3 regions of the Streptomyces sp. NPDC006529 genome follow, and region 3 is predicted to be linked to each of the others. Evidence: riboswitches for the same ligand, from Rfam matches in the RefSeq annotation. Region 3 holds a riboswitch; each other region holds the start of a gene.
What was found. A riboswitch is a leader RNA that binds a small molecule or an ion and turns the genes downstream of it on or off. The one in region 3 is predicted to bind cobalamin.
Positions count from the first base shown of each region.

Region 1: linked by a shared signal. The riboswitch ahead of ABZY31_RS24900 (ribonucleoside-diphosphate reductase subunit alpha) and the one ahead of ABZY31_RS21025 (ABC transporter substrate-binding protein) in region 3 are both predicted to bind cobalamin.
Region 2: linked by a shared signal. The riboswitch ahead of ABZY31_RS14085 (cobalamin biosynthesis protein) and the one ahead of ABZY31_RS21025 (ABC transporter substrate-binding protein) in region 3 are both predicted to bind cobalamin.

Region 1 is NZ_JBEXPB010000043.1:6,707-17,224, reverse strand. It holds gene ABZY31_RS24930 (HD-GYP domain-containing protein) at 1-1,090, shown strand, start outside; gene ABZY31_RS24925 (HD domain-containing protein) at 1,087-2,487, shown strand; gene ABZY31_RS24920 (hypothetical protein) at 2,590-3,576, shown strand; gene def (peptide deformylase) at 3,634-4,269, shown strand; gene ABZY31_RS24910 (hypothetical protein) at 4,352-4,477, opposite strand; gene ABZY31_RS24905 (ribonucleotide-diphosphate reductase subunit beta) at 4,673-5,701, opposite strand; gene ABZY31_RS24900 (ribonucleoside-diphosphate reductase subunit alpha) at 5,701-8,085, opposite strand; cobalamin riboswitch at 8,249-8,398, opposite strand; gene ABZY31_RS24895 (YbdD/YjiX family protein) at 8,708-8,905, opposite strand; gene ABZY31_RS24890 (carbon starvation CstA family protein) at 8,902-10,518, opposite strand, start outside.
Region 2 is NZ_JBEXPB010000015.1:53,668-64,185, forward strand. It holds gene ABZY31_RS14070 (alpha/beta fold hydrolase) at 1-511, opposite strand, end outside; gene ABZY31_RS14075 (inorganic phosphate transporter) at 833-2,104, shown strand; gene ABZY31_RS14080 (hypothetical protein) at 2,125-2,346, shown strand; cobalamin riboswitch at 2,459-2,598, shown strand; gene ABZY31_RS14085 (cobalamin biosynthesis protein) at 2,635-3,621, shown strand; partial or broken gene ABZY31_RS14090 (cobyric acid synthase) at 3,618-5,135, shown strand; gene ABZY31_RS14095 (putative cobaltochelatase) at 5,320-7,452, shown strand; gene cobO (cob(I)yrinic acid a,c-diamide adenosyltransferase) at 7,452-8,051, shown strand; gene ABZY31_RS14105 (cobyrinate a,c-diamide synthase) at 8,057-9,541, shown strand; gene ABZY31_RS14110 (ZIP family metal transporter) at 9,544-10,290, opposite strand; gene cobC (Rv2231c family pyridoxal phosphate-dependent protein CobC) at 10,395-10,518, shown strand, end outside.
Region 3 is NZ_JBEXPB010000030.1:56,895-67,412, forward strand. It holds gene ABZY31_RS20990 (DUF1906 domain-containing protein) at 1-165, shown strand, start outside; gene ABZY31_RS20995 (S41 family peptidase) at 193-1,263, opposite strand; gene ABZY31_RS21000 (Helicase associated domain protein) at 1,438-3,942, opposite strand; gene ABZY31_RS21005 (sigma-70 family RNA polymerase sigma factor) at 4,187-5,821, opposite strand; gene ABZY31_RS21010 (glycoside hydrolase family 18 protein) at 6,078-7,409, opposite strand; gene ABZY31_RS21015 (hypothetical protein) at 7,603-8,199, opposite strand; tRNA gene ABZY31_RS21020 (tRNA-Trp) at 8,342-8,414, shown strand; cobalamin riboswitch at 8,511-8,641, shown strand; gene ABZY31_RS21025 (ABC transporter substrate-binding protein) at 8,678-9,706, shown strand; gene ABZY31_RS21030 (iron ABC transporter permease) at 9,703-10,518, shown strand, end outside.

The sequences.
Region 1 (10,518 bases), on a different contig from region 3:
CGCGGGCCGGGTGGCGGACTTCCCCCACGTGCTCCTGCCGGCGGCCGCCGCGGCCGTCGTGTTCTGCCTCGTGCTCACGGCCCTCGAAGCGGGCGTCCTGGCCGCCGCCGAGCGGCGGCCCGCGGCGAGCGCCTGGCGCGGGCCGCTCGCCCGCTCGCTCGGCCCGCACGGCGTGCACGGCCTGGCCGGGCTGATGATGGCCGTCATGTGGCGCAGCCCGTACGGCCCGCCCGCCGCGCTGCTGGTGCTGCTGCCGATGTACATCTCCTGCTGGGTCTTCGCCCAGTACCACCGCGAACGCGCGGCCCACCAGGCCACCATCCGCGCCCTCGTCCAGGCCGTCGACATCAAGGACCGCTACACGCGCGGCCACAGCGAGCGGGTCGGCCAGGCCTCCGCGATGATCGCCCGCGAACTGGGCATGGCCGAGGACCGCATGGAAGTGCTGCGGATCGCCGGGATCCTGCACGACGTCGGCAAACTCGGCGTGCCCACCCGGCTGCTGCGCAAGGACGGACCGCTGACCCCGGAGGAGCGCCGGATCATCGAACTCCACCCGGAGTACGGCCACGAGATGGTGCGCGGCATCGGCTTCCTCGGGGAGGCCCGGGCCGCGATCCTGCACCACCACGAGCGGGTGGACGGCTCCGGCTACCCCTACGGCCTGACCGGTGAGCAGATCCCGGTGCCCGCCCGCGTGGTGGCGGTGGCCGACGCCTTCGACGCGATGACGTCCACCCGCTCCTACAGCCGGGCCCGGCCGGTGCCGACCGCGCTGGGCGAGCTGGAGCGCTGCGCCGGCGCCCAGTTCGACCCGGTCATGGTGGGGGCCCTGGTCCGCGCGATCGGACGGCACGGCTGGCACCCGGTGGTCACCTCCGACGACCACCTCCAGGTCATCCCGCGGACCCCACCGGCGCCGGTGCCCGCGCCCGGGCCGCCCACCGCCCCCGAGCTGCGCGACGGCCCGCCCGGCCTGTCGGGGCTGCCCGCCCAGGGCGAGCCCCGCGGCCGGTCCGGTGCCACGGGACCTGCGGCCCGCGGCGCCGGCCCGGCCGGGAGCACGGGACCGGCCGGGGGCCGGGGGTGAGGGTCCGGGGGGCCGGGGCCCTCCGCGCGGCCGCCGCCGCGCTGACCCTGGCCGCGCTCGGGGACACCCTGTGGCACGGCGTGCGCGACCCCGGCACCGCCCTCTGCTTCGGCATCCTCATCACCCTCGGCGAACTGGCCCGCCGAGATTCCGGCGATTCCAGCGAGCCCCGCGGCTCCCGGGACCTCCCGGGCGCGCGGGACGCCCACGCCCCCCACGGCCCCGGCGGGCACCCGCGCGCCGGGGACCGCCATCCCGCCCCCCTGGGCTCCGCCGGAGCCCTCGCCTACGCGCTGCTCGGGCAGAGCGCCGGGGCGCCCACCCACCACGGCGTGCTCCAGACCGTCGCGGTCGTCGTCGCGGCCGCCCTCGCCGGGATCGCCGTCCACGTCGCCCGCGGCCGCGGGCCCGTCCTCGACCACGTGGCCCGCCGGGTCCTCACCGTCGGTTTCGCCGCCGCCTGCTTCCAGCCCCTCTACAACTCCGGGCGGCTGGAGCAGCTGGTCGGCCAGGGCCCGTACCTGGTCCTCTTCCTGCTCCTCCTGCTCGGCCTCACCGCCCTGTGCGACGCGGTCCTCGCCGCCGCGCTGGTGGGACTGCGCACCGGGTGGCCGTACGGGCCACTGCTGCGGGACGAGCTGCGGGCGCTGCCCGGCGCCGGGTCCGCGATCTGCGCCACCGGCGTCGTGATGTCCCTCGGGGTGGCGGTCGCCGGGCTGTGGGCGCTGCCCGTCCTGAGCGTGCCCCTGCTGCTCACCCAGATGTCCTTCCGCCGGATCGACGCCGTCCGCACCACCTACCGGCAGACGATCACCTCCCTGGCCCGGGCCACCGAGATCGCCGGGTACACCCGCCCCGGGCACGCCCGCCGGGTCGCCGGCCTCAGCTGCGCCGTCGGCCGCGAGCTGGGCCTCTCCGAGCGGGAGCTGACCGTGCTGGAGTACGCGGCCCTGATGCACGACATCGGGCAGCTCTCCCTGGTCGACCCCGTCCCGGCCGGTGCCACCGCCGCGCTGCCCGCCGCCGAGGCCCGCCGGATCGCCGCGCTGGGCGGGGAGGTGGCCCGCCAGACCGGGGTGCCCGCCGAGGTCGCGGTCGTCGTCGAACGCCAGGCCGATCCCTACCGCGACCAGCCGGTCCTGGCCCGCATCGTGCGGACCGCCAACGCCTACGACGACCTGGTGGGCGGGGACCGTCACCCGGGCGGCTCACTGGCCGCCCTGGAGCGGCTGCGCCTCGGCACGGCCCGCGACCACCATCCCGAGGTCGTCGAGTGCCTCGCGCGCGTGCTGCGGCGGAGCGCTTCGAGGCGCGATGGTGCGTGCCTGGAGCGGCCGGAACGGGATGCGCGGGGGCGCGGCGGACGTGCCAGAGTTGTACCTGGCCGACCTGGGTAACCCATGGGTAATGAGCGCCCGTATCCGTGGGCATGGTTGGATGCGAAGTGAGAGTGTCCGCAAGGCTGCACTGTTGCATCGTTGGACCGGCAGGCGGGAATCGTGAGGATCTTCGGGAAGGTACGGCATCGGCCGTCCGCCTCGTGGCGGCAGGCCACCGACCGCGCGTTCACGCTGATCGGCGACGGGCGGTACGAGGACGCGGGTGCGCTGCTCACCAGAGCGGCGGACCTGGAGCCCTGGCTGTCCGAGTCCTGGTTCAACCTGGCCCTGCTGCACAAGTTCCGGCACGACTGGGAGCAGGCGCGGGCCGCCGGGCTGCGCGCCGTGGCCCTGCTGGACCGCGAGTCGGGCGCTCCCGACTGGTGGAACGTGGGCATCGCCGCCACGGCCCTCCAGGACTGGCCGCTGGCCCGCCGCGCCTGGCAGGCGTACGGGCTGAAGGTGCCCGGTGAGGCCACCGGCTCCGGTGAGCCCGTCGGCATGGAGCTAGGCAGCGCCGCGGTGCGGCTCTCGCCCGAGGGCGAGGCCGAGGTGGTCTGGGGCCGCAGGCTGGACCCGGCCCGGATGGAAGTCCTCTCGATCCCGCTGCCCTCCTCCGGGCGGCGCTGGGGCGAGGTCGTCCTGCACGACGGGGTTCCGCACGGCGAGCGCGTGACCTCCGCCGGCCCCTCCTTCCCGGTGTTCGACGAGATCGAGCTGTGGGCGCCCTCGCCGGTGCCGACCTGGGTGGTGCTGCTGGAAGCGGCCACCGAGGCCGACCGCGACGCCCTGGAGCAGCTCGCCTCGGACGCGGGCTTCGCCGCCGAGGACTGGTCCTCCTCGGTCCGGCTGCTGTGCCGGACCTGTTCGGAGAGCGAGATGCCGAGCGGCGAGGGCGACGGGGACCAGCTCGATCCGCACGACCACAGCGAGCCCGGGCACCCCGGTCCGCTGGGCCACCGCACGACAGGATCGGGCTCCCTGTGGGTGCCCGAGCGCGAGTGCGGGATCGCGGCCCCGCCCGGACTGGTGCGCGGACTGCTCGACGGATGGGTCGCGGACAGTCCGGACAGCCGCGAGTGGCGCGATCTCGAAGAAGTCTGCTGACCGGGGGCCGTAGGCTGTACCGGCACATCGGTGACTTAGGGAAGGCGTACGGCGGACATGGCGCAGCAGGAGAACGAGGTCGTCGAGATCGTGAACGACGGGTACGTCGTGGACACCGAGGACTGTGCGGAGCGTGAGCTGGCCCACCGCGAGCGCGGGACCGCTCGTCCGATCACCGTGGTCGGCAACCCGGTCCTGCACCGCGAGTGCAAGGACGTCACCGAGTTCGGCGACGAGCTGGCGCGGCTGATCGACGACATGTTCGCCAGCCAGAAGGCCGCCGAGGGCGTGGGCCTGGCCGCGAACCAGATCGGCGTGGACGCCAAGGTCTTCGTCTACGACTGCCCGGACGACGACGGCAACCGCCACACCGGTGTCGTGGTGAACCCGAGGCTGGTCGAACTGCCCGCCGCATCGCGCGTGCTGGACGACTCGAACGAGGGCTGCCTGTCGGTCCCGACCGCCTACGCCTCCCTCGCCCGCCCCGACTACGCCGAGGTCGAGGGCCAGGACGCCCAGGGCAACCCGATCAAGGTGCGCGGCACCGGCTACTTCGCGCGCTGCCTCCAGCACGAGACGGACCACCTGTACGGGTACCTGTACATCGACCGGCTGTCCAAGCGCGACCGCAAGGACGCGCTGCGCCAGATGGAAGAGGGCACCCCGCGCTACGAGACGGTGCCCAACCCGTAGGACCCGTAAGGCAGTACGAGGCAACCGCGCGAGGCCCCGCTCCGGGAAGAGGAGCGGGGCCTTCGCACGTGCGGCGGACGGGTCAGCCGCGCGACCCGTGGCCGATGATCGTCCAGCCGGTGTCCGTGGCGGAGGCGGTGGCCGCCGTACCGCCGAGCATCAGGGCGGTGAAGGCGAGGGCCGTGAGCATGCGGAGCGTACGAGACATGGAAACCCCTGTGGGTCGACTGCGGGGCCGGCCGGAGCGCTGTGCGGCGGGCTCTGGCCGGGTGGCCCCCACCGTACGTCAGCCTGCGTTGACGGGTGGGGGTGGAACGGGCCAAACGACCGGCGGAATCCGGTCAGGCCCCGCGGGGTGCGGGGCCCGGCCGGAGCCGCGGGCGGCGGACCGGGCGTCCTCGTCCTAGAAGTCCTCGTCCAGGTCGACGGTGCCCTCGACCGCGACCTGGTAGGCCGACGGGCGGCGCTCGAAGAAGTTGGTCAGCTCCTGGACGCCCTGGAGCTCCATGAAGGAGAACGGGTTCTGGGCGCCGTAGACCGGCGCGAAGCCGAGGCGGACCAGGCGCTGGTCCGCGACGCACTCCAGGTACGCGCGCATCGACTCGGTGTTCATGCCCGGCAGGCCGTCGCCGCACAGGTCGCGGCCGAACTGCAGCTCGGCGTCGACGGCCTCCTTCAGCATGTCGACGACCTGCTGCTGGAGCGCGTCGTCGAACAGCTCCGGCTCCTCCTTGCGGACCGTGTCCACGACCTCGAAGGCGAAGTTCATGTGCATGGTCTCGTCCCGGAACACCCAGTTGGTGCCGGTCGCCAGACCGTGCAGCAGACCGCGCGAGCGGAACCAGTAGACGTAGGCGAAGGCGCCGTAGAAGAACAGGCCCTCGATGCACGCCGCGAAGCAGATCAGGTTCAGCAGGAAGCGGCGGCGGTCGGCCTGCGTCTCCAGCCGCTCCAGCTTCTCCACCTCGTTGATCCACTTGAAGCAGAACTGCGCCTTCTCGCGGATCGAGGGGATCTCCTCGACCGCGTCGAAGGCCGCCGCGCGGTCGTCCGGATCGGGGAGGTAGGTGTCGAGCAGCGTCAGGTAGAACTGGACGTGCACGGCCTCCTCGAACAGCTGGCGCGACAGGTACAGCCGCGCCTCGGGCGAGTTGATGTGCTTGTACAGGGTCAGCACGAGGTTGTTCGAGACGATCGAGTCACCCGTCGCGAAGAACGCGACGAGGCGGCCGATCATGTGCTGCTCACCGGGCGTCAGCTTCGCCAGGTCGGCGACGTCCGAGTGGAGGTCGACCTCCTCGACGGTCCAGGTGTTCTTGATCGCGTCCCGGTAGCGCTCGTAGAAGTCCGGGTAGCGCATGGGACGCAGGGTCAGCTCGAAGCCCGGGTCGAGCAGGTTCTTCTCGGCCGCGCTCTTGTGGGGGGAACTCATTACTGGCAGGCCTCGCATGACTCGGGGTTCTCAAGGGAGCAGGCGAGCGCCTCGGCGTCGGCGTCGGCCTGCGGGAGCGCCACCGGGGTGGCGGCCTGCGCGGCGCGGGCGATCTTCGTCGCCGGGCGCGAGCGCAGGTAGTACGTGGTCTTCAGGCCCTGCTTCCAGGCGTACGCGTACATCGAGGACAACTTCCCGATGGTCGGCGTCTCCAGGAACAGGTTCAGCGACTGCGACTGGTCGAGGTACGGCGTACGGGCCGCCGCCATGTCGATCAGGGCGCGCTGCGGGATCTCCCACGCCGTGCGGTACAGCGCGCGCACTTCGGCGGGGATCCAGCCGAAGCCCTGCACCGAACCGCTGGCCTCGCGCAGCGCCTCGCGGGTCTGCGCGTCCCAGACGCCGAGCTTCTTCAGCTCGGCCACCAGGTAGGCGTTGACCTGGAGGAACTCACCGCTGAGGGTCTCGCGCTTGAAGAGGTTGGAGACCTGCGGCTCGATGCACTCGTACACGCCCGCGATCGAGGCGATCGTCGCGGTCGGGGCGATCGCGAGGAGCAGCGAGTTGCGCATGCCGGTCTCGGCGATCCGGGCGCGCAGCGCGTCCCAGCGCTCCGGCCAGTTCAGCTCGGTCGCGTAGTGGTCCGGGTGCAGGACGCCGCGGGCGGTGCGGGTCTGCTCCCAGGCCGGCAGCGGGCCGCTGCGCTCGGCGAGGTCGCAGGAGGCCTCGTACGCGGCCAGCATGATGCGCTCGGAGAGCTTGGTGGACAGCGCCTTCGCCTCGGGGGAGTCGAAGGGCAGCTTCAGCTTGAAGAAGACGTCCTGGAGGCCCATCGCGCCCAGACCCACCGGACGCCAGCGGGCGTTGGAACGCCCGGCCTGCTCGGTCGGGTAGAAGTTGATGTCCACCACGCGGTCGAGGAAGGTCACGGCGGTGCGGACGGTCTCGTCCAGCCGCTCCCAGTCGATCTCACCGGTCTCGGCGAGGACGAACGCGCCGAGGTTGACCGAGCCGAGGTTGCAGACGGCGGTCTCGCCGTCGTTGGTGACCTCGATGATCTCGGTGCACAGGTTCGAGGAGTGGACGACGGTGCCCGGCTCGGCGGTCTGGTTGGCCGTGCGGTTGGAGGCGTCCTTGAAGGTCATCCAGCCCTGGCCGGTCTGCGCGAGGGTGCGCATCATCCGGCCGTACAGGTCGCGGGCGGGCATGGTCTTGCGGGCCAGGCCGTCCGCCTCGGCCTTGCGGTAGGCGGCGTCGAAGTCGTCGCCCCACAGGTCGACCAGCTCCGGCACGTCGGCCGGGGAGAACAGCGACCAGTCGGCGTCGGCGTTCACGCGGCGCATGAACTCGTCCGGCACCCAGTGGGCGAGGTTCAGGTTGTGGGTGCGGCGCTGGTCCTCACCGGTGTTGTCGCGGAGCTCCAGGAACTCCTCGATGTCCGCGTGCCAGGTCTCCAGGTAGACGGCGGCGGCGCCCTTGCGGCGGCCGCCCTGGTTCACGGCGGCGACGGAGGCGTCGAGGGTCTTGAGGAACGGCACGATGCCGTTGGAGTGCCCGTTGGTGCCGCGGATCAGCGAACCGCGGGCGCGGATGCGGGAGTACGAGAGGCCGATGCCGCCGGCGTGCTTGGAGAGGCGCGCGACCTGGTGGTAGCGGTCGTAGATCGAGTCCAGCTCGTCGAGCGGAGAGTCAAGCAGGTAGCACGAGGACATCTGCGGGTGCCGGGTGCCGGAGTTGAAGAGCGTGGGGGAGGAGGGCAGGTAGTCGAGGCGGCTCATCAGCCGGTACAGCGAGGCCACTTCCTCGACGGCCTGGACGCTCTCGTCCGCGGCGAGGCCGCAGGCCACGCGCAGCATGAAGTACTGCGGGGTCTCCACGACCTGGCGGGTGATCGGGTGGCGCAGCAGGTAGCGGCTGTGCAGGGTGCGCAGACCGAAGAAGCCGAAGCGGTCGTCGGCGCCCTCGGCGGCCGCGTGCTCGACGAGCGCGTCCAACCGGGTCGCGTGCGTGGCGACGAACGCGGCGGTGCGCTCCGCGATCAGGCCCTCGCGGTGACCGACTGCGACGGACGCCGAGAAGGAGGTGGCCCCCTGGCCCGCGGCCTCTTCCGCGATCGTCAGCGTCAGCAGACGGGCGGCCAGCCGGGAGTACGCCGGGTCCTCCGAGATCAGGCCGGCGGCCGCCTCGGTGGCCAGGCCGCGCAGTTCGGCCTCGTCGGCCACGGAGCTGCGGCCCCGCAGCGCGGCGGCGGCGACCCGGCCGGGGTCGGTGTCGGCCAGGTCGGCGGTGAGGTCGGTGAGGGTGCGCAGCAGCGCGGCGCCGGGACCCTCGGTGGCCTCGGGCTGGGCGGACTCGGCGCGCGGTGCGGCAGGCGCGATGGTCACGTGGGGGGCTCTCCCTCGCTCGGCTCCGGACGACTCACGGGGCGGGGCGAGGGGGCTGCCGGGCGGGCACGGACGTGCGGGCCCGGGGCAGGGCTCGGCGCGTCTCCACACGGCGTCCACCGGCCCAACCGCGAGGCCCGGACGTATCGGCGTCCGGACCGGTCGGTCCGGGCGCACTGTCGGCAGGTCCTCGGACTTGCGGCAGCACCAATGGGTGGTTGGGTGCAGTTCATACCGTTGCGGGACAGTTCCGGATTCGCACCGGATTCCCCTGCGGCGACAGCGAGCACGAGCATACATGTGGGGGCCGCTCGTTGCGCGACCCCCACATGTTGTGTCGGCGCGGCTACAACTCCATCCGATGCGGCGGCGCGAGGACGGCCGGTACGGGCGCCCCGGCACCCTCCGGGGCCCGGCTGGTCCGGCGGCTCCCGCAGGCCCCGTGGCCCCCGGCAGGGCCCCTCGGCGGTCCCTCCGGCGGGCTCGGACAGGTCCCCCGGCGAGGCCGTGGGGGCGGCCGGAGGCCGGCGACCGGGACCCCGCCGCCGACGGCCCGTCCCACGCGAGAGGCCGCCGGGTTCCCGGTCGGGGAATCCGGCGGCCTCCGGTTCGCGGTGGCTCCTCAGCAGCAGCGGAAGCCCTCGCGGGGGTCCGCCTCGCGGGCGTCGGTGCGGGCCCGCTCGAAGGCCCTGCGGGTGGGCACCTCGGCGTGCGGGTCGTGGGAGCGCGCATGGGCGACGTACCGCTCGTAGGCGCTCTCGCCCGAGAACTCGCGGACGTAGAACCGGATCCGGCCCAGCGCCGCCCGGACGGCGCTCACGCCACCGGTTCCTTGACCCGGCCGCCGCCCGAGTCCAGACCCGCGGCGGCCAGTTCCGCCTTCTCGGCGGCCGTCGGGATCAGGCCGGCCGGAGCGATGATCTTCGACTCCGACCACGGGACCTCGGAGAGCTCCGCGCTCCCCGGGTCGCGGACGGCCTTCAGGCAGGTCCGCAGCGCGTCCAGCAGGACGATGACGATCAGGAGCGCGAAGACCGCGGAGAGGACCCCGTCGACCGTGGCGTTGGTGACCACGGTGTGCATCTGGTCCATGGTCTTGGCGGGCTTGAGCACCTTGCCCGCCTCGATCCCGGCCAGGTACTTGTCGCGCTGGGCGAAGAAGCCGATCGTCGCGTCGTCGGAGAAGATCTTCTGGTAGCTGGCGGTGAGCGTCACGGCCACGTCCCAGGCCAGCGGGACCGCGGTCACCCAGGCCCACTTGAGCCGGCCCGACTTCACCAGCAGCGTGGTGCAGACGGCGAGGGCGACGGCGGCGAGCAGCTGGTTCGCGATGCCGAAGAGCGGGAAGAGCTGGTTGATGCCGCCCAGCGGGTCCTTCACGCCGACCCACAGGAAGTAGCCCCAGCCGCCGACGACGACCGCGCTGGCGAACCAGACGCCCGGCTTCCAGCTGACGTCCTTGAAGGACTTGTGCAGGTTGCCCAGGGTGTCCTGGAGCATGAACCGGCCGACCCGGGTGCCCGCGTCGACCGTGGTCAGGATGAAGAGGGCCTCGAACATGATGGCGAAGTGGTACCAGAACGCCTTCATCGCGGTCCCGCCGACCACGGACGAGAAGATCTCCGACATCCCGAGTGCGAAGGTCGGCGCGCCACCCGTGCGGGAGAGCAGGCTGGTCTCGCCGATGTCCTTGGCCGCCTGGGTCAGCGCGTCCGGGGTGATCGAGAAGCCGAGGCCGCCGATCGCCTGGGAGGCCTCCAGGGCGGTGGTGCCGATCCGGCCGCTGGGGGCGTTCACCGCGAAGAAGAGGCCCGGCTCGATGATGCAGGCGGCGATGACCGCCATGATCGCGACGAAGGACTCGGTCAGCATGGCGCCGTAGCCGATGACCCGGACCTGGGTCTCCTTCTGGATCATCTTCGGGGTGGTGCCGGAGGAGACCAGCGCGTGGAAGCCGGACAGCGCCCCGCACGCGATGGTGATGAAGACGAAGGGGAACATCGAGCCGGCGAAGACCGGTCCGTCGCCGCGGGTGGCGAAGTCGGTGACGGCGGGCATCTTCAGCGTCGGCAGGGCGATGACCACGCCCACGGCCATCAGCGCGATGGTGCCGACCTTCATGAAGGTGGAGAGGTAGTCGCGCGGGGCGAGCAGCATCCACACCGGCAGCACCGAGGCGAGGAAGCCGTACCCGACCATCCAGATGACCAGCGTCTCCTTGTCGAGCGTGAAGACGTCGGCGAGGGAGGAGTCGGCGACCCAGCCGCCCGCGACGATGGCGAGCAGCAGCAGGGCGACGCCGATGAGCGAGACCTCGGTGATCCGGCCCGGGCGCAGCACCCGCAGGTAGAAGCCCATGAAGAGGGCGATCGGGATGGTCATGCCGATGGAGAAGACGCCCCAGGGGGAGTCCGCCAGCGCGTTGACGATGAC
Region 2 (10,518 bases), on a different contig from region 3:
GCCCGTGCGCGGTGATCACCCAGGTGTCGCGGGCACCGGGCACGAACCAGGCGGGCAGGGCGCCCAGCTCTCCGGGAACGTCCACGTCGGCGTGGTCGAGGCCGAGGGCGGCGCGCGGGTTGCCGGCGTGGATCTGCGGGGTGAGCAGGACCCGGGTGCCGGGGGCGAGGGAGCCGTGGGTGACCCCGACCAGGCGCCGGACGACGGTGTCCGGGTCGTGCGGGGCGTCGGGCAGGACGGCCCCGACGACCGCGTGCACACCGGGCGCGGCCAGGCCGTACGTACCGGGCCACAGGGAGGCGAGGGACCGGGTCAGGGCGACGCGGTCCGCGGTGGCGGAGTGGACGACGAGCTTCGGTCCGCCGGGCAGCGGGCGGCCGGGTTCGGTCCGCAGGGCGGCGTTGGCGGCGTACCGGCCGGCGGCGACGGCGGCCACCCCGGCGGCAGCGGCCAGTCCGGCGGCGGTGAGGGCGGCGGTGACGGCCGCTGCCGTCGTGGTTGCGGGGGGCACCGCTCCAGTGTCGGCCGGGGCGGCGGGCCCGGCCAGTGGAGGCGGTCGTTCCGGTGACCGGGGACGCGCGCCGGGCGGGCGTGATCCGGGTCTCACCCGGGGTCCCGGACGCACGCGACGGCGGGGTGGGAGACCCCCGGTCGGCCGGGGGTCCATCCAGCCCCTGACGTGCGTAAACAGGTGCATCAGCGGTCCAATGGGGACGAGCGCGGCGAACCGTCCCCGGATCGGTACACCGCTCCGCCCGGTCCAGTTCATCTTCCGTTCACTCAAGTTGCCTACGGTCGGCGAGCCACTGACGTCAAACAGAAGCCTGGGTAAATGGAGCACATAACGCTTCTCCTCGGGATCGTGATCATTACCGCTCTCGTGTTCGACTTCACGAACGGTTTCCACGACACGGCCAACGCGATGGCCACCACCATCTCGACCGGCGCACTCAAGCCCAAGACGGCGGTGGCCATGTCCGCCGTGCTGAACCTCGTCGGCGCGTTCATGTCCGTGGAGGTCGCCAAGACGATCTCCAAGGGCCTGGTCAACGAGCAAGGCATCCAGCCGGAGGTCATCTTCGCCGCGCTGGTCGGCGCCATCCTCTGGAACCTCGTCACCTGGCTGGTCGGCCTGCCGTCCAGTTCCTCGCACGCCCTGATGGGCGGCCTGGTCGGTGCGGCCGTCGCCTCCGCCGGTCTCGGCGCCGTCAACGGCGGCACGCTCGTCACCAAGGTGCTGCTCCCCGCGGTCGCCGCGCCCATCGTGGCCGGAGTGGCCGCGATGCTGGCCTCGCGGCTCACCTACAAGGTGGGCAAGAACGTCGACGAGAAGACCTCCGCCAAGGGCTACAAGGCCGGTCAGATCGCCTCGGCCGGACTCGTCTCCCTGGCGCACGGCACCAACGACGCGCAGAAGACCATGGGCATCATCACCCTGGCGCTGGTCGCCGGCGGTGCGCTCGCCCCCGGCTCCAACCCGCCGGTCTGGGTCATCTTCTCGGCCGGCATGGCGATCGCGATGGGCACCTACCTGGGCGGCTGGCGCATCATCCGCACCATGGGCAGCGGCCTGACCGACCTCCAGCCGCAGCAGGGCTTCGCCGCCCAGACCTCGGCCGCCAGCGTCATCCTGGCCTCCTCCAGCCTCGGCTTCTCCCTCTCCACCACCCACGCCTGCTCCGGCGCGGTCATGGGTGCGGGCCTGGGCCGCAAGGGCGGCGTGGTCCGCTGGTCCACCGCCAGCCGGATGTTCATCGCCTGGGGCCTGACCCTGCCGGCCGCCGCCCTGGTGTCCGCGGGCGCCGAGCTCGTCATGCGGACCGGTGACGTCGGCGTGGCCGCCGTCGCGCTCTTCCTCGTCGGCTCCTGCGTCGCCATCTGGCTCGTCTCGCGCCGCCAGGTCGTCGACCACACCAACGTGAACGGCACGCCGGACGCCCCGGCCGAGGCTCCCGGCGTGGTCACCACCGCGATCGCCGCCGTCGTCGTTCCGCCGCTCGCGGGCACCACCGCCGCGGTCACGGACGAGGCCTTCAAGGCGACCATCCCCACCCCGGCACCGGCCGCTCCCCCGGCCCCGGCGGCTCCCGCCGCCGCGGTCTGACCCACAGAGGAATCGGCAGTATGAAGATCGACTGGGCAGCACTCGGCTCCGTGTTCGGCGTCAGCCTCTCCGCCACCGTCGCCCTCGTGACCCTGTTCACCCTGGGCATCGTGGGCCTGTCGAAGCACGAGGCCGCGACCGGCCGGGGCGGCGCCGCCCACCTGGCACGCACCGGCGCCTACGCCTGCTTCTCGCTCTGCGCGGTGGCCGTCGGCTACGCGATCTACCTGATCGTCAGCTGACGCCGCGCGGTCACCCCCGCGCGTCCCACCCGCCCCAGCACGTCCGAAAGCTCCCTCCGGCCCACCGCCGGGGGGAGCTTTCGCAGGTCAACGGCAAGTTGACGGGCGTTCGCGGGGCGTGGTGGACTGCCGGAGCCAACACGGCGGCATGAAGAGGAAGTCCGGTGCGAATCCGGCGCGGTCCCGCCACTGTCACCGAGGAGCCGACGGCTCCCCGGAAGCCAGGAACTCTCGCCACCGGACACGTCGAACCAGGGCGCGGACCCTGAGTGAGGACCTACCTGCCACATGCGTGCCGATCGCGTTTTCGCGTACGGCGCGACGGCCGGCCTGATCGGCGACCGGATCCTCGGTGATCCGCGCCGCGGGCATCCCGTCGCCGCCTTCGGGCGGACCGCCGCCACCGTCGAACGGGCCCTGTGGGGCCACAGCCGGGCCCGGGGCGCCCTGCACACCCTGGTGTGCGCGGGGGGCGCGGCCGCCGTCGGCGCGCTCGGCGCCCGCGCCGTGCGCTCCCGGCCCGCCGCCGCCCGCATCGCCCTGACCGCCGCCGCCACCTGGGCGGTGGTGGGCGGCACCTCGCTGGGCCGCGAAGCCCTGGCCATCGGGGGCGCCCTGGCCGCCGGGGACACCGAGGTGGCCCGGGAGCGGCTGCCGCACCTGTGCGGACGCGACCCGCAGGCCCTGGACGAGCAGCAGATCGCCCGCGCCGTCGTGGAGTCCGTCGCCGAGAACACCTCGGACGCCGTCGTCGGCGCCCTGGTCTGGGGCGCCCTGGCGGGGGTGCCCGGGCTGCTGTTCTTCCGCGCCGTGAACACCCTGGACGCGATGGTCGGCCACCGCTCCCCGCGCTACCTGCGCTACGGCTGGGCCTCGGCCCGGCTCGACGACGTCGCGGGCTGGCCGGGCGCCCGGCTGACCGCGCTGGCCGCCGTGGCGGCCGGACCCGACCGGCGGGGCGCCGTACGGGCCTGGCGCGCGGACGCCGCCGCCCACCCCAGCCCGAACGCCGGCCCGGTGGAGGCCTCCTTCGCGGGCGCGCTCGGGGTCCGCCTCGGCGGGACCCTGGCGTACGCGGGGCGCGTGGAGCACCGGGCGGTGCTGAACGGGGCGGCGGGCCGTCCGGTCGACGCCCCGGACATCGAGCGCGCCGTACGGCTCTCGCGCCGGGTCACCTGGATCTCCCTCGGGGCATGCGTGGCCCTGCGGTCGCTGGTGTCGTCACTGCGCGCGTCACGCCGCGCATCCGGTCGTACGACGAAGGGAAGCGCATGAGCGGCGCACGGCGCGGCGGCGGACTCCTGGTCGCCGGCACCACCTCCGACGCGGGCAAGAGCGTGGTCACCGCGGGCATCTGCCGCTGGCTGGCCCGCCAGGGCGTGAAGGTGGCGCCCTTCAAGGCACAGAACATGTCGCTGAACTCCTTCGTCACCCTGGAGGGCGCCGAGATCGGCCGCGCCCAGGCGATGCAGGCCCAGGCGGCGCGGGTCGAACCCACCGCGCTGATGAACCCGGTGCTGCTGAAACCCGGCAGCGACCGCAGCAGCCAGGTCGTGCTGCTGGGCAAGCCGGTGGGTGAGATGAGTGCGCGCGGCTATCACGGGGGGAGGCAGGAGCAGTTGCTCGGCATCGTCACGGACTGCCTGGAGCAGCTGCGGGGCACGTATGACGCCGTGATCTGCGAGGGGGCGGGCAGTCCGGCCGAGATCAACCTGCGGCGCACGGACATCGTGAACATGGGGATCGCGCGGGCCGCGCGCTTCCCGGTGGTCGTGGTCGGCGACATCGACCGCGGCGGGGTCTTCGCCTCCTTCTTCGGTACGACGGCCCTGCTGTCGCCCGAGGACCAGTCGCTGATCGCGGGCTACCTCGTCAACAAGTTCCGCGGGGACGTGTCCCTGCTGGAGCCGGGCATGGAGATGCTGCGCGGGCTGACCGGGCGGGCGACCTACGGGGTGCTGCCCTTCCGGCACGGGCTCGGCATCGACGAGGAGGACGGCCTGCGGGTCTCGCTGCGCGGCGCCGTACGGGAGTCCGTGGTCGCCCCGCCGGTGGGCGAGGACGTGCTGCGGGTGGCGGTGTGCGCGGTCCCGCTGATGTCGAACTTCACGGACGTGGACGCGCTGGCCGCCGAACCGGGCGTCGTGGTGCGGTTCGTGGACCGGGCCGAGGAACTGGCCGACGCCGACCTGGTCGTCGTCCCCGGCACCCGCGGCACCGTGAAGGCGCTGGCCTGGCTGCGCGAGCGCGGCCTCGCCGACGCGCTGGCCCGGCGGGCCGCCGAGGGGCGGCCGGTTCTGGGCGTCTGCGGTGGCTTCCAGGTGCTGGGCGAGTCCATCGAGGACGAGGTCGAGTCCCGGGCCGGGGTCGTCGAGGGGCTCGGGCTGCTGCCCGTGCGCGTCCGCTTCGAGCGGGAGAAGACCCTCGCGCGGCCGAGCGGGAGCGCGCTGGGCGAGAGCGTCCAGGGGTACGAGATCCACCACGGCGTGGCCGATGTGCGGGGCGGCACCCCCTTCCTGGACGGGTGCCGGGTCGGTGAGGTGTGGGGCACCCACTGGCACGGGTCGCTGGAGAGCGACGGCTTCCGGCGGGCCTTCCTGCGGGAGGTCGCGCGGGCCGCCGGCCGCCGGTTCGTTCCGGCCCCGGACACGTCGTTCGGCTCCCTGCGGGAGGAGCAGCTGGATCTGCTCGGCGATCTGATCGAGGAGCACGCCGATACCGATGCGCTGCTGCGGCTGATCGAGTCCGGCGCCCCGGCGGGGCTCCCGTTCCTGCCGCCGGGCGCGCCGTGACGGCGCCCCGGGCCCTGCGGGGCTCTCCCCCACCCCGCCCCTTCCCGAAACCGGGCTCCGCCCGGACCCGGTCCTCAAACGCCGGACGGGCTGACACCCTCCAGCCCCGCCCGCGATTGAGGCGCGGGGTCCGGGGCGGAGCCCCGGGTACGGTCCGCACCTTCGAAGGAGTGAGCAACACGTGAGCACCCCCTACCCGTTCACCGCACTGGTCGGTCAAACCGACCTGCGCCTCGCGCTGCTGCTCAACGCGGTGAGCCCCGCGGTCGGCGGCGTGCTCGTGCGCGGCGAGAAGGGGACGGCCAAGTCCACCGCCGTCCGCGCGCTGTCGACGCTGCTGCCGCACGTGGACGTCGTCCCCGGCTGCCGGTTCAGCTGCGCGCCCACCGCACCGGATCCGGCCTGCCCCGACGGCCCGCACGAGCCCGGCCCGGCCGCCGCGCGCCCCGCGCGGATGGTCGAGCTGCCCGTCGGCGCCTCCGAGGACCGGCTCGTCGGCGCGCTGGACATCGAACGGGCCTTGTCCGAGGGCGTGAAGGCCTTCGAACCGGGCCTGCTGGCCGACGCGCACCGCGGGATCCTCTACGTCGACGAGGTCAACCTGCTGCACGACCACCTCATCGACCTGCTCCTCGACGCCGCCGCGATGGGCGCCTCCTACGTCGAGCGCGAGGGCGTCTCCGTACGGCACGCCGCCCGCTTCCTGCTGGTCGGCACGATGAACCCGGAGGAGGGTGAGCTGCGGCCGCAGCTGCTGGACCGGTTCGGGCTGACCGTCGAGGTCGCCGCCTCCAGGGAGCCCGCGCAGCGCGTCGAGGTGGTGCGCCGCCGGCTCGCGTACGAGGACGACTCCGCGGGCTTCGCCGCGCGCTGGGCCGGTGACGAGGCGGACGTACGGGCCCGGGTGATCGCGGCCCGGGCGCTGCTGGGCCGGGTGGTGCTCGGGGACGGCGCACTGATGCAGATCGCGGCGACCTGCGCCGCCTTCGAGGTCGACGGGATGCGGGCCGACATCGTGATGGCGCGCACCGCCACCGCGCTGGCGGCCTGGGCCGGGCGCACCGACGTGCGCAAGGAGGACGTGCGCCAGGCCGCGCTGCTGGCGCTGCCGCACCGGCGGCGGCGCAACCCCTTCGACGCGCCGGGGCTGGACGAGGACAAGCTGGACGAGATCCTCGACGGGTTCCCGGACGAGGAGCCCGAGCCCGACCCGGAGCCGGAGCCGGAGGGTCCGGACGACGGCGGACCGGAGGGCGGCCCCGGGGACGGCCCCGACGGGGACCCCGACGGCGGCCCGGACGGCGGCGGGCTGCCGCCGCAGGGCCACGGGCAGGACCCGGCGCCACAGACCGGACCGGCGGACGCGCCGGAGGCGGACGGACCGGCCGGTCCCGCCGAGCCGGAAGGGGCCCCCGAGCCCGCCCCGGCCCGCGCCGACGCGGCCGAAGGACCCACCCAGGCGGCCGTGCGCGCCGCCGACCCCTTCCGGACCAAGATGCTCAGCGTCCCGGGGCTCGGCGAGGGCGCGTCCGGGCGGCGCTCGCGGGCCCGTACCGCGCACGGGCGCACGACCGGCGCGCAACGCCCCCGGGGCCAGCTGACCAAGCTGCACCTCGCGGCGACCGTCCAGGCGGCCGCCCCGCACCAGCTGGCCCGCGGGCGCAGCGGCCGCGGCCTGGTCGTGCGCAAGGACGATCTGCGCCAGGCGACGCGCGAGGGCCGCGAGGGCAACCTCGTGCTCTTCGTCGTCGACGCCTCGGGATCGATGGCGGCCCGCAAGCGGATGGGCGCGGTCAAGGGCGCGGTCCTGTCGCTGCTGCTGGACGCCTACCAGCGGCGCGACAAGGTCGGCCTGATCACCTTCCGCGGCGCCGGCGCCGAGCTGGCGCTGCCGCCCACCTCGTCGGTGGACGCGGCGGCGGCCCGGCTGGAGCAGCTGCCGACCGGCGGGCGCACCCCGCTGGCGGCGGGGCTGCTCAAGGCCCACGAGGTGCTGCGCGTGGAGCGGCTGCGCGACCCGTCGCGCCGCCCGCTGCTGGTGGTCGTCACCGACGGGCGCGCCACCTCGGCGGGTCCGGCGGGCGGTGACGCCCGGGCGCTCGCGCGCCGGGCCGCGCTGCTGCTCCAGGGCGAGCACGTCGCCTCGGTGGTCGTGGACTGCGAGTCGGGTCCCGTCCGGCTGGGGCTGGCCGGGGTGCTGGCCGCCGACCTGGGCGGCCCCGCGGTGACCCTCGACGGGCTGCGGGCCGACTCGCTGGCCGGGCTCGTGAAGAACGTACGTACCTCATCCCCGACCCACAGGAGGGCCGCTTAATGCCGCAGGGACAGCCGTCCGTCGTTCCCGACGACGGGCTCACGACGCGCCAGCGCCGCAACCGGCCGCTGGTCTTCGTCCACACCGGACCCGGCAAGGGCAAGTCGACGGCCGCCTTCGGGCTGGCGCTGCGCGCCTGGAACCAGGGCTGGCCGGTCGGGGTGTTCCAGTTCGTCAAGTCGGCGAAGTGGAAGGTCGGCGAGGAGAACGCGCTCAAGGCGCTCGGCGAGACGGGCAAGGGCGGTCCGGTCGTCTGGCACAAGATGGGCGAGGGCTGGTCCTGGGTCCAGCGCGACGCGCAGCTCGACAACGAGCAGGCGGCCAAGGAGGGTTGGGAGCAGGTCAAGCGCGACCTGGCCGCCGAGACGCACGCCCTGTACGTCCTGGACGAGTTCACCTACGCGCTGCACTGGGGCTGGATCGACGTGGACGAGGTGATCGAGGTGCTGCGCGGCCGTCCCGGAACCCAGCACGTCGTCATCACCGGCCGCAACGCCCCCGAGAAGCTGGTCGAGTTCGCGGACCTGGTCACCGAGATGACCAAGGTCAAGCACCCCATGGACACCGGCCAGAAGGGCCAGCGAGGCATCGAGTGGTGACGTCCGTGACCGTCCCGCGCCTGGTGATCGCCGCGCCGTCCTCCGGCAGCGGCAAGACCACCGTCGCGACGGGTCTGATGGCGGCCTTCACGGAGCGCGGCCTCGCCGTCTCCCCGCACAAGGCCGGGCCCGACTACATAGACCCGGGCTACCACGCGCTGGCCACCGGCCGGCCGGGGCGCAACCTGGACGCCTTCATGTCCGGCCCGGACCTGATCGGCCCGCTGTTCGCGCACGGCGCGGCCGGGTGCGACCTCGCCGTGGTCGAAGGTGTCATGGGCCTCTACGACGGGGCGGCCGGCCGTGGTGAGCTGGCCTCGACGGCGCAGGTCGCCAAGCTGCTGCGGGCGCCGGTGGTGCTGGTGGTGGACGCGTCCTCGCAGTCCCGGTCGGTGGCGGCGCTCGCGCACGGCTTCGCGTCCTTCGATCCGCAGGTGCGGATCGGGGGCGTGATCCTGAACAAGGTCGGCTCCGACCGGCACGAGGTGATGCTGCGGGAGGCGCTGGAAGAGGCCGGGATGCCGGTGCTCGGCGTGCTGCGCCGGGTGCCGCAGGTCGCGGCGCCCTCCCGGCACCTGGGGCTGGTCCCGGTCGCCGAGCGCCGGGCGGACGCGCTGGCCTCGGTGGCGGCGCTGGCCGAACAGGTGCGGGCGGGCTGCGATCTGGAGGCGCTGATGGCGCTGGCCCGGACCGCGCCGCCGCTGGACTGCGCCGCGTGGGCCCCGGAACAGGCCCTGTTCCGGGCGCCGGACGGGCTGGATCTTCCAGCCCCGCCGGCGTTCGAGGCGCGGGGTCCGGGGCGGAGCCCCGGCGGCGGCGCCGCACCCGTCGTCGCCGTCGCGGGCGGGCCCGCCTTCACCTTCTCTTACGCCGAGCACGCGGAGCTGCTGAGCGCCGCCGGGGCGCGGGTCGTCACCTTCGACCCGCTGCGGGACGAGGCGCTGCCCGAGGGCACCGCCGGGCTGGTCATCGGCGGCGGGTTCCCCGAGATGTACGCGCCCGAGCTCTCGGCCAACGCACCGCTGCGCGCGGCGGTGGCCGCCTTCGCCGCGTCGGGGGCGCCGGTCGCCGCCGAGTGCGCGGGGCTGCTCTACCTGGCGGGTTCGCTGGACGGCAAGCCGATGTGCGGGGTGCTGGACGCCGACGCGCGGATGTCGGACCGGCTCACCCTGGGCTACCGGGAGGCGGTGGCGGTCTCCGACAGCCCGCTGGCGCGGGCGGGGACCAGGCTGCGCGGCCACGAGTTCCACCGCACGGTGATCGAGCCCGGGGCGGGGACCGGCGACGGCGCCGGGGCGGGCGCCGCGCCCGCGTGGGGCTTCACCCGTCCCGAGCGCCGGGTCGAGGGCTTCGTCCTGGGCTCCGTACACGCCAGTTACCTGCACACCCACTGGGCCGCGGAGCCGTCGGTGGCGTGGCGCTTCGTCGCCGCGGCGCGCGCGGCCGCCGTGCGCGCGGGGGCGCCGGCGGGGGCAGCGGACGTCCCGTGAGGTCAGTCCGCGAGGCCCACGAGCAGCCAGATGCCCGCGACCCCGCCCACCGTGCACATCAGCGTGGACAGGGCGGGGTGGCGGTGGTGCGCCTCGGGCAGGATCTCGGCCGACGCGAGGTAGAGCAGGATGCCGGCGAAGAAGCCGAGGTATCCCCCCAGCGGTTCCTCCGGAAGGGTGAACAGCAGGGTGGACGCCGCTCCGGCGACGGGGGCCACGGCGTCCGCGAAGAGCATCATCAGGGCCTTGCGGCGGGCGTTCCCGTACAGGCTGGTGAGGGTGTAGGTGTTGAACCCGTCGGCGAAGTCGTGGGTGATGACGGCCAGTGCGACGGCCACCCCCATCCCGCCGCCGACCTGGAAGGCGGCGCCGAGCGCGACACCGTCGGCGAGGCTGTGGCCGACCATCGCGCCCGCCGCCGTCAGGCCGACCTGGGGCACCCTGGCCCCGTGCTCGCCGTGCCCGGAGCCGTTCGCGCCGCCGTGCGAGGCCTGGCGGACCGCCAGGGCCCGCTCCACCACGTGCGCGACGAGGAACCCGGCCACGAAGAGCAGCAGGGCGAGCGGGACGCCGAACACCTCGTCCCCGGCCGCCCGCATCGCCTCCGGCAGCAGGTCCAGGCCCACGACGCCGAGCATCAGCCCGCCCGCCAGGCCCAGCACGAGGTGGCGGCGGTCGGTGACGCGTTGCGCCGTCCACCCGCCCGCCAGCGTCATCAGGAACGCGCCCAACGCCACGATCACGGCCATAGGCCCCTGGATACCGACTGCCGGGCCCGCGCGCACCTTCGCGCGCGGGGCGGCGGACGATGCGAAGTTGACGGCTGACGATGTCGAGGGAGCGAGGGTCACCGGTGGGCGAGCAGGGCGGTTACAGCGGGTACGAGCGGGTGGTCGTCGGGGTCGGCGGCCGTTCGGGGGTCTCGGCGGCGGAGGTCTGCGCCCTGGTCGAGGAGACGCTGCGGGATGCGGGACTGG
Region 3 (10,518 bases):
ACCGCCGACAGCGGCGCGCTGGCCGCCGGGCTGTGGCCGGGCCACCGGCGGATCCACCAGTACCGAGGCAACGTGCGCGAGACCCACGGCGGGGTGACCCTCACCATCGACCGCAACCTCCTCGACGCCCCGGTCGCGGCCGCGCCCACCCGCAGGCACGGCTGACCGGCCGCCCGGGTGTCCCCGCGGAGGTCAGGGCCGGCGGCAGGTGCCCTGCCCGGCCAGCCACCGGGCGGCGGCCTTGACCACCTCGTCGCGGTCCGTACCGATGTCGGCGCGGGAGGCGGGCACTTCCTCATCGGGCGGGATCGCCCCGTCGTAGGTCCGGCCGGTGCGGTCGGCGTCCAGCTCCGTGGTGAGGTTGATGACCGCGCCGTCGGAGAGCGGGAAACCGTCGTTGCCCGTGGGCACGCCGTAGGTGCTCGTTCCGAAGGTCCGGGTGTCCGGGCGCCCCTTGAAGGCGATGAGGAGGGCCTCCGCCGCACTGGCGGTGCCGCCGTCGGTCAGCACGGCGACCGGGGGGTCCGGCGTCCCGAGCGGATCGGCTGGCCCCCAGGGCGATTCCTCACCGTTGAGACGCGGCCTGCGGTTCTCGACGGACCACGGCGTGGCGGCGCCGTCCGCGGTGACGAACGCGCCCACCTTCCCCTCACCGAGCAGCGGTGCGGCGACGGCGAACATCGGCCAGACGTTGCCGCCGGTGTTCTGCCGCAGGTCGAGCATCCAGCCGCAGGCCCCGCCTTCCCGCTCCGCCTCCCCGACCGCCGCACGGCCCTGGCGCACGTAGCGGTCCAGGGTCTCGTCGGCCCCGCCCACGGCCGGCAGCGCGAGGTACCCCACCGCGCCGGGGAGGCGGCGGCCGGTCAGACCGGTGAACGTGTCCTCGGTCCGCTGCCGGGAGATGGCCGCCTCCGTGCCGGTCAGGAACGTGCTGTGGTGGTCCCCGAGTTCCGCGAGCGCCTCCGTGATCACGGCGTAGGTGTCCGACGCGGTGCGCGCCCCCTCGGCCCGGGCGAAGGCCGTGCGCCGCAGGCGCGGCCAGTCGACCTGGTTCCGGCGCACGGAACGGGCCTCCATCACGTCCAGCGCGGCGGCGAGGTAGGCCCGCGCGCTCTGCGGCGCCTGCCGGCCGGCGGAACCGGACGTGCTCCAGCCGTCCCCGGCCAGGAGCAGGACGACCGCCAGGAACACCGGGGCGGCGCGCCAGCGGCGTACCGCGGACCGCACGCCGGTCCACCGTGGCGAGGACCTCGTCGGGGTCATGCCGGACCGCCTCCCTGGGCTGCGCGTACGGCGGGCGGACGCCCGGCACGGCGACGGTCCACGTACACCCGGTTGCTGCGGGGGACCCGCCGGAAGATCATCTTCGCGAGCGAACCGCCCCGGCACAAGGGTCGGCGCCCCCTCGGCGGTGCGCCGACGGCCCGGGCCCGGCGGTCAGGAGGCCCAGCGCATCCCCAGTTCCGACAGGGCCGCGCGCCGCTCCGGGCTCAGGGCGGCCGCCCGGGAGCGCTGGTTGGCGATCCAGGACCCCAGCCGGAGCTGCTCACCGCCCAGGGGCTCCACATGGGTGCGCGGCACGCGCAGGTGGCCCTCCCGTTCCCGGAAGCGGCGGGCGGCGGCCAGGTTCGCCGCCCACGCGTCGGCGTGCGCCCGGCGCGGCCGGGGGCGTTCGGACTCCTCGGCCGGACCCGTCCCCAGCGTGTGCTCCAGCAGCCACCGCTGCGCGCCGGTCAGCCGGTCCCAGCCCAGGCGCTGCGTCCGCAGCCACTGCCCCAGGTCCTCGCCCTGGACGAACGCCTCGCCGGGGCCCGTCGGCAGTGTCCCGCCCGCCTCCAGCCGCATGCGGGTCAGCCGGTAGGCCCGCTGCCAGGAGATGTCCCAGTCCGGACACCACCCCGGATCGATGTCGTCCAGGGCCTCGCGGCGCTCCGGCGACAGGGCGCCCGGGCCTTCGCGGCGGGCCGCGGCGCGCTGGTTCTTGACCCAGACGCCGACCGGGTGCCCCTCCCAGGTCGCCTCCACCGGCGGCAGCAGGTGGCCGTGCGCCGCGGCCCACGCGCGGGCCGCCGACAGCCCCTCCTCGAAGGCCACGTCGAAGGCGCTCCACACCATCCCTAGCGCGTCCAGTTCCGCCGTCCGCTGCCGGCCCAGCGCGCCCCGGCGGTACGCGCGGCGGGCGTCCGAGATCCACTGCCCGAGCGGGAACCGGGCGAGCCCGGGCGGCCAGCCCTCCCCGCCCGACGGCGCCTTGAACCCGAAGGGCACCTTCAGGTCCCCGGCCGCGGCCGCGTAGACGGCGGCGGCCGCCAGCCCGCGCCGCCAGTGCTCGTGCTCGGGGTGCAGCACCCGCAGCCGGACGAAGGCGGCCAGCAGCGCCGGATCGCGGGGCGTGGAGAAGCTCAGCAGGGCCCGGGCCGCCGCGCCGGGAGCGCCCGGCGCTCCGGCCGCCGCCGGGGGCGCGGGCGTCCGGCTCGGCCGCTGCGGCTGGGCCAGCGACTCCACCAGCCTGCTGTCGTGCGCCCGCAGCGCCTCCAGGAGCCGCGCCAGGCTCCCGTACGCCCGCGAGGTCAGCATCGTCTCCGGCGTCTCGCCCGGCTCCAGCAGGACCGGCACCACCAGCGAGGCGACCTTCCCCTCCCCGGGCCGGATCCGCAGCGCCCGGCCCACGGCCTGCACGAGGTCCGGCATCGAGTCGCGCACGTCGGCCCAGAACACGGAGTCGCACTCTTTGGTGTCGACGCCCTCGCCCAGCACCCGGACACTGCCGAGGAACGCCTTCTCCGCGATCCGGTCGGCCGCGAAGGCGTCCAGGACCCGCCGCCGGTGCGCCGCCGGGTGCTGCCCGCCCAGCCAGTCCGCCCACACCGTGCGCGGGTACACCGGACGGGGCGCCCGACTGGTCATCCGCAGCCGGGCCGCGACCGCGGGCAGGCCCGCCGCGAACGCCTCGGCCTCCCGGGTCAGGTGGTGGAAGACCAGGGTCCGCCGGAAGCCCTGCTCGGCGGCCGCCTTGACCAGCGCGGTCTGGAGCGCGGCCAGCCGGGCGCCGCGCACCGCGTCGGAGCGCCCTTCCGGGCCGAGCAGCACCGCCGCCTGGAACTCCGGGTCGCTGACGTCCACGCAGACCACCTGGTACGGCGCGCAGATGCCCCGGTCGATGGCCTCGGACAGGGACAGCGTGTGGCAGCGCGCGCCGAACGGGCCGTCCGGATCGTCCTCCATCGAGGCGACCAGCGCCCCGCCCGGCGCCCGGCCGCCGGCGCTCCGCGGCCCGGAGGCGGCCCCGGAACCGGCGGGGCCCTGCGGCCCCTCCGCTTCCTCGGACCCCCCGAAGGCGGGGGAGACGCGCAGGTCACCGGTGGTCTCGGGGTCCTGCCAGATTCGGGGCGTGGCGGTCATGTACAGCCGGCGGACCGCCGGGATCCGCGCGTTGTCGTGCACCACCGCCCACGGCTTGCCGATCCGCCCGGACGTGCGGTGGGCCTCGTCGACCACGACCAGGTCCCAGGCCGGCAGCCCGGCCAGGTGGGCCCGTTCGACGATGCCGAGGCCGAGGGAGGCGTAGGTGGCGAAGACCGTCACCCGTGACACCGGGCGGCACCATGCGGCGATCCGCTCCGGATCGGTGGTGCTGGGCACGCCCGCCTCCGGCCCGCGCAGCGAGCACACGGCGAGGAAGCGACCGGTACGGCCGCCGTCGCGCCAGGCGGCGACGCTCTGCACGAGCAGGTCGAGCGAGGGCACCAGCACCAGTACGCGCCCGGCCCCCAGCGCCTCGGCGGAGCGGACGGCCACCAGCGACTTCCCGGATCCGGTGGCCATGATCACCTGGGTGCGCAGCCCGGCCTCCGGGGGCTGCCCGCCCGGGGGCAGCTCCAGCGCCCGCACGACGGCGTCGACGGCCTCGCGCTGATGCGGACGCAGGACCTTCCTCGCCATCCGGTGTACTCCGCTCGCCCCGTCTGATCAGCCCATTCGGCTCCTGTCACTATCCTGCCCCGAAATTGAAGCATTCAGGGCCGGCGCGGGGTGTGTCATCGAGCGGTCCTTGAGCGGACGGCCGCGCTCCGGCCGGGCGGCGCTGCGCGGACGCGGGCGGCGCCCCGTGCCGCGGGACGCTCTGGGACGCGGCGAGCGCGTCCCGCCGGCGCCGGCCGGGGAGCGTCAGGGCTGCTGCGGAACGTCAGCGGGCGCCGAAGTCCTGGGTCCACCACGGGCCGCCCGCCCCCTGGCGGACGCCGACCCCGAGGTCCTTGAACGAGCAGTTGAGGATGTTCGCGCGGTGCCCCGGGCTCTTCATCCAGGAGTCCATGACGGAGGCGGGCGTCTGCTGGCCCATCGCGATGTTCTCGCCGTACGTCGACCAGCGGTACCCGGCGGCGGTGATCCGCTTGCCCGGGTCGGCGCCGTCGGGGTTGCTGTGCGCGAAGAAGTCCCGGTCCGCCATGTCGTCCGAGTGGTCCTGCGCGGCGGCGCGCAGCTGCGCGTCGTCCTTGACCGGGCCGCAGCCCGCGGCCGCGCGCTCCTGGTTGACCAGCGCGATCACCTGGGCCACGGTCCCCTGCGGCGCGGCGGCCGCCGGACGCGGAGCCGAGGATTTCGGGGTCGGCTTCGCGCTCGCGCTCGCCGAGGCCGAAGCCGATGCGGAGGCCGAGGCGGAAGCGGAGGAGGACGCCGACGCCGAGGGAGAGGGCGAGGCGGACGCAGAGGCGGAAGCCGACGGAGAACCCGAAGCGGAGGCGGAGGGGACGACCGCCCCCGTCGTGGAGAGCGCGGCCAGCGGCGCGCCGGGAGCGGCGGCGGTCGTCCCGGTCTCGCCCGAGCCGGGCAGCGCGCCCCCGAGGTACAGCGCCCCACCACCGGCCATACAGGCAACGACCACACCGCCCGCGATGACCCTGCGGCGCGTGCGCCGCCGCTTGCGGGACGCACCGCGGCCCGCGTCATGGCGCGCACCGGCCGCGTGCGCCCCCGGGCCCTTCGCGGCGCCGGGGGAGGGAGCGTCGTACGCGAACGCGGCCGCAGCCGTGCTCGCCTGGCGGACCGCGGCCAGCACCGCCGCCGACACGGGGACCAGCGCCAGCCCGGCCAGCAGCCCCTCCGCCGGGACGAGGCCGTTCCACAGGCCCGCGCAGCGCACGCACTCCCGCGCGTGCCGTGCTATTCGCTTGCGCCACAGCGCCGACGGCAGCCCGTCCCAGCCGGCCGCCACGGCGCGCAGGGCCTCACACGGCGGCTGGGCGTCCAGCGCCCGCTCGACCACCCGCGCGGACTCCAGCTGCGCCTTCATCCGCTGCACGCGGACCGCGGTGTGCTGCGGGGACAGCTCCAGCGCCGCCGCGACCTCCGCTCGGGTGAGTTCCCCCGCGCACTCCAGCCACCACAGCGACAGCAGCGCCCGGTCGTCCGGCTCCAGCCAGCGCGTGGCCCGTGCCGTCTCGCGCCGCTGCCCGGTGAGGTTCAGCTGGACGACGGTCAGGTCCACGAAATCGGCGCCGGGGTCGGCCAGTTCCCGCGCCGCCTCCAGCCCGCTCGCGTCGGGTCCGGTGCTGCGGGCCTGCCAGTGCGCCCGTACCCGGTTCATCGCGATCGCCACCAGCCACGACCGGAAGCTCTCGTCGGAGCGCAGCCCGCCCAGGCCGTCGAGGGCGCGCAGCATGGTGTCCTGGACCACGTCGTCCACGTCCACGGAGCCGTTCAGGGCCCGGCCGACGATGTTGTAGACGAGCGGCAGGTGCGCGCCGACGAGTTCGTCCTGCGCCCCCGGATCGCCCGCGCGGGCGGCCGACACCAGCGCTGCGATGTGCTGAGTACTCATGTGATGATCCCTGTCCGTACCGGCGGTCGATGGTGCCCAATACCTGGGAGACCGCCGAGCGGGGCCCCGATAACACTTATCGGTGAGCACTCTCTCGCACAAGGGGGCGGGGGGCGCACGGGGGGCCGATGGAAGGGGCCGACGGAGGGACCCCGGGGCCGGCCGCGCGGCCGGTCGGGGGACCCCCTCCCGGGGCGGGGGCCGGTGCCGGACGGGTGTCGGTTCGCGCCACCCGGGGCCCCCGCCGGCCGTCGGGTCAGTGGCCGCGCAGCCCCCGGTCCACGGCCGTCATCAGCTCGCCGTCCGCCGTGTCGCCGTCCAGCGACCAGAACATCGCGCCGCCGAGGCCGTGCTCGCGGATGTACGCCGTCTTGGTGCGCAGCACCTGCGGGTCGTCGTAGGTCCACAGCGTCGTGCCGTCGAAGAGCCACGCGCTGCCCGCCCGGCGGTCCCGGTGCAGGGTGTACGCGCCGGAGTCGGCCAGTTTCCTCAGCGCCTTGTAGTCCTCGTACCCGGCGGACCACGTCGCGGGCGCCGGGCCCGTCGCCGGGCGGCCCATGCCGTCGCCGCCGCCGGTGACCCCGGTCCAGCCCTGACCGTAGAACGGCATGCCCATGACCAACTTGCCCGCGGGTGCCCCGCGCCGCAGCCACGCGTCCACCGTCCCGTCGACGCTGAAGTCGTTCCGCGCGTACAGGGCCGACTGCTGGGCGGTGGTCTTCTCGCCGGAGACGTGGAAGTCGTAACCCTGGAGCGTGACGAAGTCCAGGTTCCGCATGATCTTCGGGACCTCGAAGCCCGCGTCGATCTTGGCGGGGGCGGTCGGGACGAAGGCGGTCAGCTGGTACTTCTTCTTCTGGGTCCGCCCGTAGGCGTCGAGCTGGGTACGGAACTCCTGGACCAGCGCCGTGAAGTTGCGCCTGTCCTCCGGGCGGTGGGTGGTGTCGGTGTCCCCGGCCGACCCCGGCCACTCCCAGTCGAGGTCGATCCCGTCGAAGAGGCCCGCGGCCGCGCCCGCGCCGCCGCGGGCACCGTCCTGCGGCAGATTGCCCTTGATGTAGAGGTCGATGCAGGACGCGACGAGCGCCTTGCGCGAGGCGGGGGTCCGGGCGGCGTCCGAGAAGTGCGTGGACCAGCTCCAACCGCCCAGGGAAATCTGTGCCTTGAGGCCCGGATGCCGGGCCTTCAGCTCGCGCAGCTGGTTGAAATTGCCGGCGAGCGGCTGGTCCCAGGTGTCGGCCACGCCGTCGACCGAGCCCGCGGCGTCGAGCGGACGGCCGTAGTCCGCCCAGGCGTCGGCCTCGCCGGGGACGTTGCCGGTGAAGCACGTGCCGTCCGCGCCGATGTTGCCGAAGGCGTAGTTGACGTGGGTGAGCTTGGCGGCGGCGCCGCTCGTTTCGAGGTTCTTGACCTGGAAGTCGCGTCCGTAGACGCCCCATTGGGTGAAGTATCCGACGCGGTGGTAGGCGCGTCCGTGACCGGAGCCGCCCTCGGAAGGGGCGGTGGCGGCTCCTGCGGCGGGCGCGACGGCCGCCAGGAGGGACAGGGAACAGGCGGCGGCCAGCCTGCCGAGCGTACTGCGGCGCATGGGCTTCCTTTGCGGATGCGGGGAGTGGTGCTCCTGAGCCGTGCTGTGCGCGTGCTGTGCATCCGGAAGCTATTGGTCTGGACCAGGGCGGTCAAGGGGGCGGGCGGCCGATGTGGTCAAGGGTGCGGGTGGCGGACGTGTCACGGGGGCAGGTGTCGTACGTGCCGCGGGGTCGGGCGGCCGACGGTCCGGCTCAGGACAGGCTCCACTGGCCGATGTCGTCGGCGGACCCGCTGTTCAGTGCGAACTGCACGGCCGAGGCGCGGGCGTCCTGCGGCAGTTCGAAGGTGACGCAGCCGGTGGCGGAGTCGCCGGGCGCCAGGGACCGTCCTTCGGTGAACTCGGCCCCGGCCGTCGTCGGCAACGCCACGCCGGAATAGCGCTCACCGTCGGCGTCCAGGAGGTACGAGCCGCTGCGCGGCGGGTCGGCGTAGGCGGCCGTACCGGTGTTGAGCAGGCGGAACTCGACCGCGACGAGGCGCCCGGCCGGATCCCGCAGGGCGTGCGCGGCGCGCGGGGCCGCCGGGTCGGTCACGGCGACGAGGGTGACGTCGAGCAGCTCGCCCGGGCGGTTGCCGCGGAGCGAGATGGTCTCGCCGGTGGGGTCGGTGGCGGTCGTCGCCACGGGCCCGCTGACGGTGGTTGCCCCGGGCCCGGCGGCGGCCGTCGCCATGGGGCCGGCGGCCGTCGTCGCGGGTCCGACGGCCGTCGTCCCCGGCCCGGCGCCGAGACCGAGCAGGACCGGTACGGCGAGCGCGAGGGTGGCCAGGGGGGACCGGAGACGGCGCACGGCGGGACCTCCTCGGGCACGGGACACCTCCACCATCCGTCTCCTCCTCCCGCCCCGCCACCCGCGCGGTTCCCACGGGCCCGACCACATCGTGGAAGTGATTGGATCATCCGCCCGCCGCGTGCGAAGCTGGTGTCACCGGAGGGGCGTAGCTCAGTTGGTAGAGCGTTGGTCTCCAAAACCAAATGCCGTAGGTTCGAGTCCTGCCGCCCCTGCACGAAGAAGATCCGCCACAGCCCAGGTGGGAGCCCGCTCCCCCTGGGCTTTCGCGTGGTGCCGACGCGCCCCGCCGATGGCCCGGGCGCGGCCGGTCTGGCAGACTCGGCCGGGTTACCCGGGCGGCGCGGACCAGGAAACCGGTGTGAAACCGGTACGGTCCCGCCACTGTGACCGGGCCCTCGCGGCCCGGGAGTCAGACACTGACGCGCCGCCTCTTCACTTCGACCAGGGGACGAGGATCCCCCGGAGAGGCTTCGCCATGCCGCGTTTCCGCGCCGCCCTGCGCGCGCTCAGCCCGCTCGCCGCCCTGGCGCTCCTGATACCGCTCGCCGCCTGCGCCGCCACCCCGGACGAAGGGGCCCGCGACGGCGTCGCGCCGGACGGAACCACCCGGTCGGCGGCCGCCCCCGGGAGCGGGGGATTCCCGTACACCGTGACCAACTGCGGTGTGACGACGACGTACAAGGCCCCGCCCCGCCGCGCCGTCGCCATGAACCAGCACGCCACCGAATTGCTGCTCGCCCTCGGCCTCGGGGACCGGATGGCGGGCACCGCCTACCTCGACGACGCCGTCCTGCCCGCCTACCGGCCGGCCTACGACAAGATCAAGGTGCTGGCGAAGGAGTACCCCTCGAAGGAGCTGCTCCTCGGCGCCGACCCCGACTTCGTCTACGGCGGCTACTCCAGCGCCTTCGACGCCGCGCAGGGCCGCGACCGCGCCGCGTTGGGCAAGAGCGGCATCAACACCCGGCTCAGCGTGGAGTACTGCACCCCGGGACCGGTCCGGTTCGAGCAGCTGAAGACCGAGATCACCGAAGTCGCCCGCACCTTCGGCGTGCCCGAGCGGGGCGCGAGGCTGATCGAGGACGAGCAGCGCCGCATCGACGCGGTGACCGCCCGCGTCAAGGACAAGGCGCGCCCGAACGTCTTCGTCTACGACTCCGGCGAGGCCGCCGCCTTCACCTCGGGCGGCAACGGCATCGGCAACGAGATCGTCTCCCTCGCGGGCGGAAGGAACGTGTTCGCCGACCTCAAGGACACCTTCGGCGACGTGTCCTGGGAGAAGGTCATCGAACGCGAGCCCGACACCGTGCTGATCTACGACTACGGCGGGACGAGCGTCGAAGCGAAGAAGCAGCGTCTGGTGAACGATCCGGCCCTCGCGCGGGTTCCCGCGATCAGGGACCGCCGTTTCGTCGTCCTTCCGCTGTCCTCCGCCGTCCTCGGGGTCCGCGTCGCCGACGCCGTCACATCCCTGGCCGGCCAGCTGCACCCCGACGCCGCGTGACGGCGGACCGCCGCCGGGCCCCCCTCGTCCTCGTCCTCCTCGCCCTCGCGCTGGTCGGCGGCGCGGTGGCGGGCCTGGCCCTGGGGCCGGTGCGGATCGCTCCCGGCCGGGTGCTGGACATCGTCCTGGCCGGACCGCGTCCCGGCGCCTTCGCCTCCATCGTGTGGGACGTGCGGATGCCGCGCGTGCTGCTCGCCATGGCCGTCGGAGCCGGGCTGGCCGTCACGGGCGCCGTGCTGCAGGCCCTCGTACGCAACCAGCTGGCCGATCCGTTCCTGCTCGGCGCGTCCTCCGGCGCCTCGGCGGGCGCCGTGGCCGTCATCGTGCTCGGCCTCGGGGCGGGCGTCGCGACCAGTGTCACCCTGCCCCTCGCCGCCTTCGCCGGGTCGCTCGGCGCCCTCGTCACGGTGTACGCCCTCGCCCGGCGCGGCGGCGCCATGACCACCGGGCGGCTGATCCTCGCCGGCGTCGCGGTCCAGTACGTGCTCTCCGCGCTGACCAGCCTCGCTCTGGTCCTCTCGGCCCGGGCGGAGCAGGTCCGGTCCATCCTCTTCTGGACGCTCGGCGGTCTCGGCGGGGCGCGCTGGGACCAACTGGCCGTGGCCGCCGTGGTCCTGGCGGTGGGGACCGGACTGCTGCTCGCCCTCGCCCGACCGCTCGACCTGCTGCTCGCGGGGGAGGAGGACGCGCGCACCCTGGGACTCGACACCGGACGCTTCCGGGCCGCCGCCTTCGTGCTGGCCTCCCTCGTCATCGGGGTGCTGGTCGCCTTCAGCGGCGCGATCGGGTTCGTCGGGCTGATGGTTCCCCAT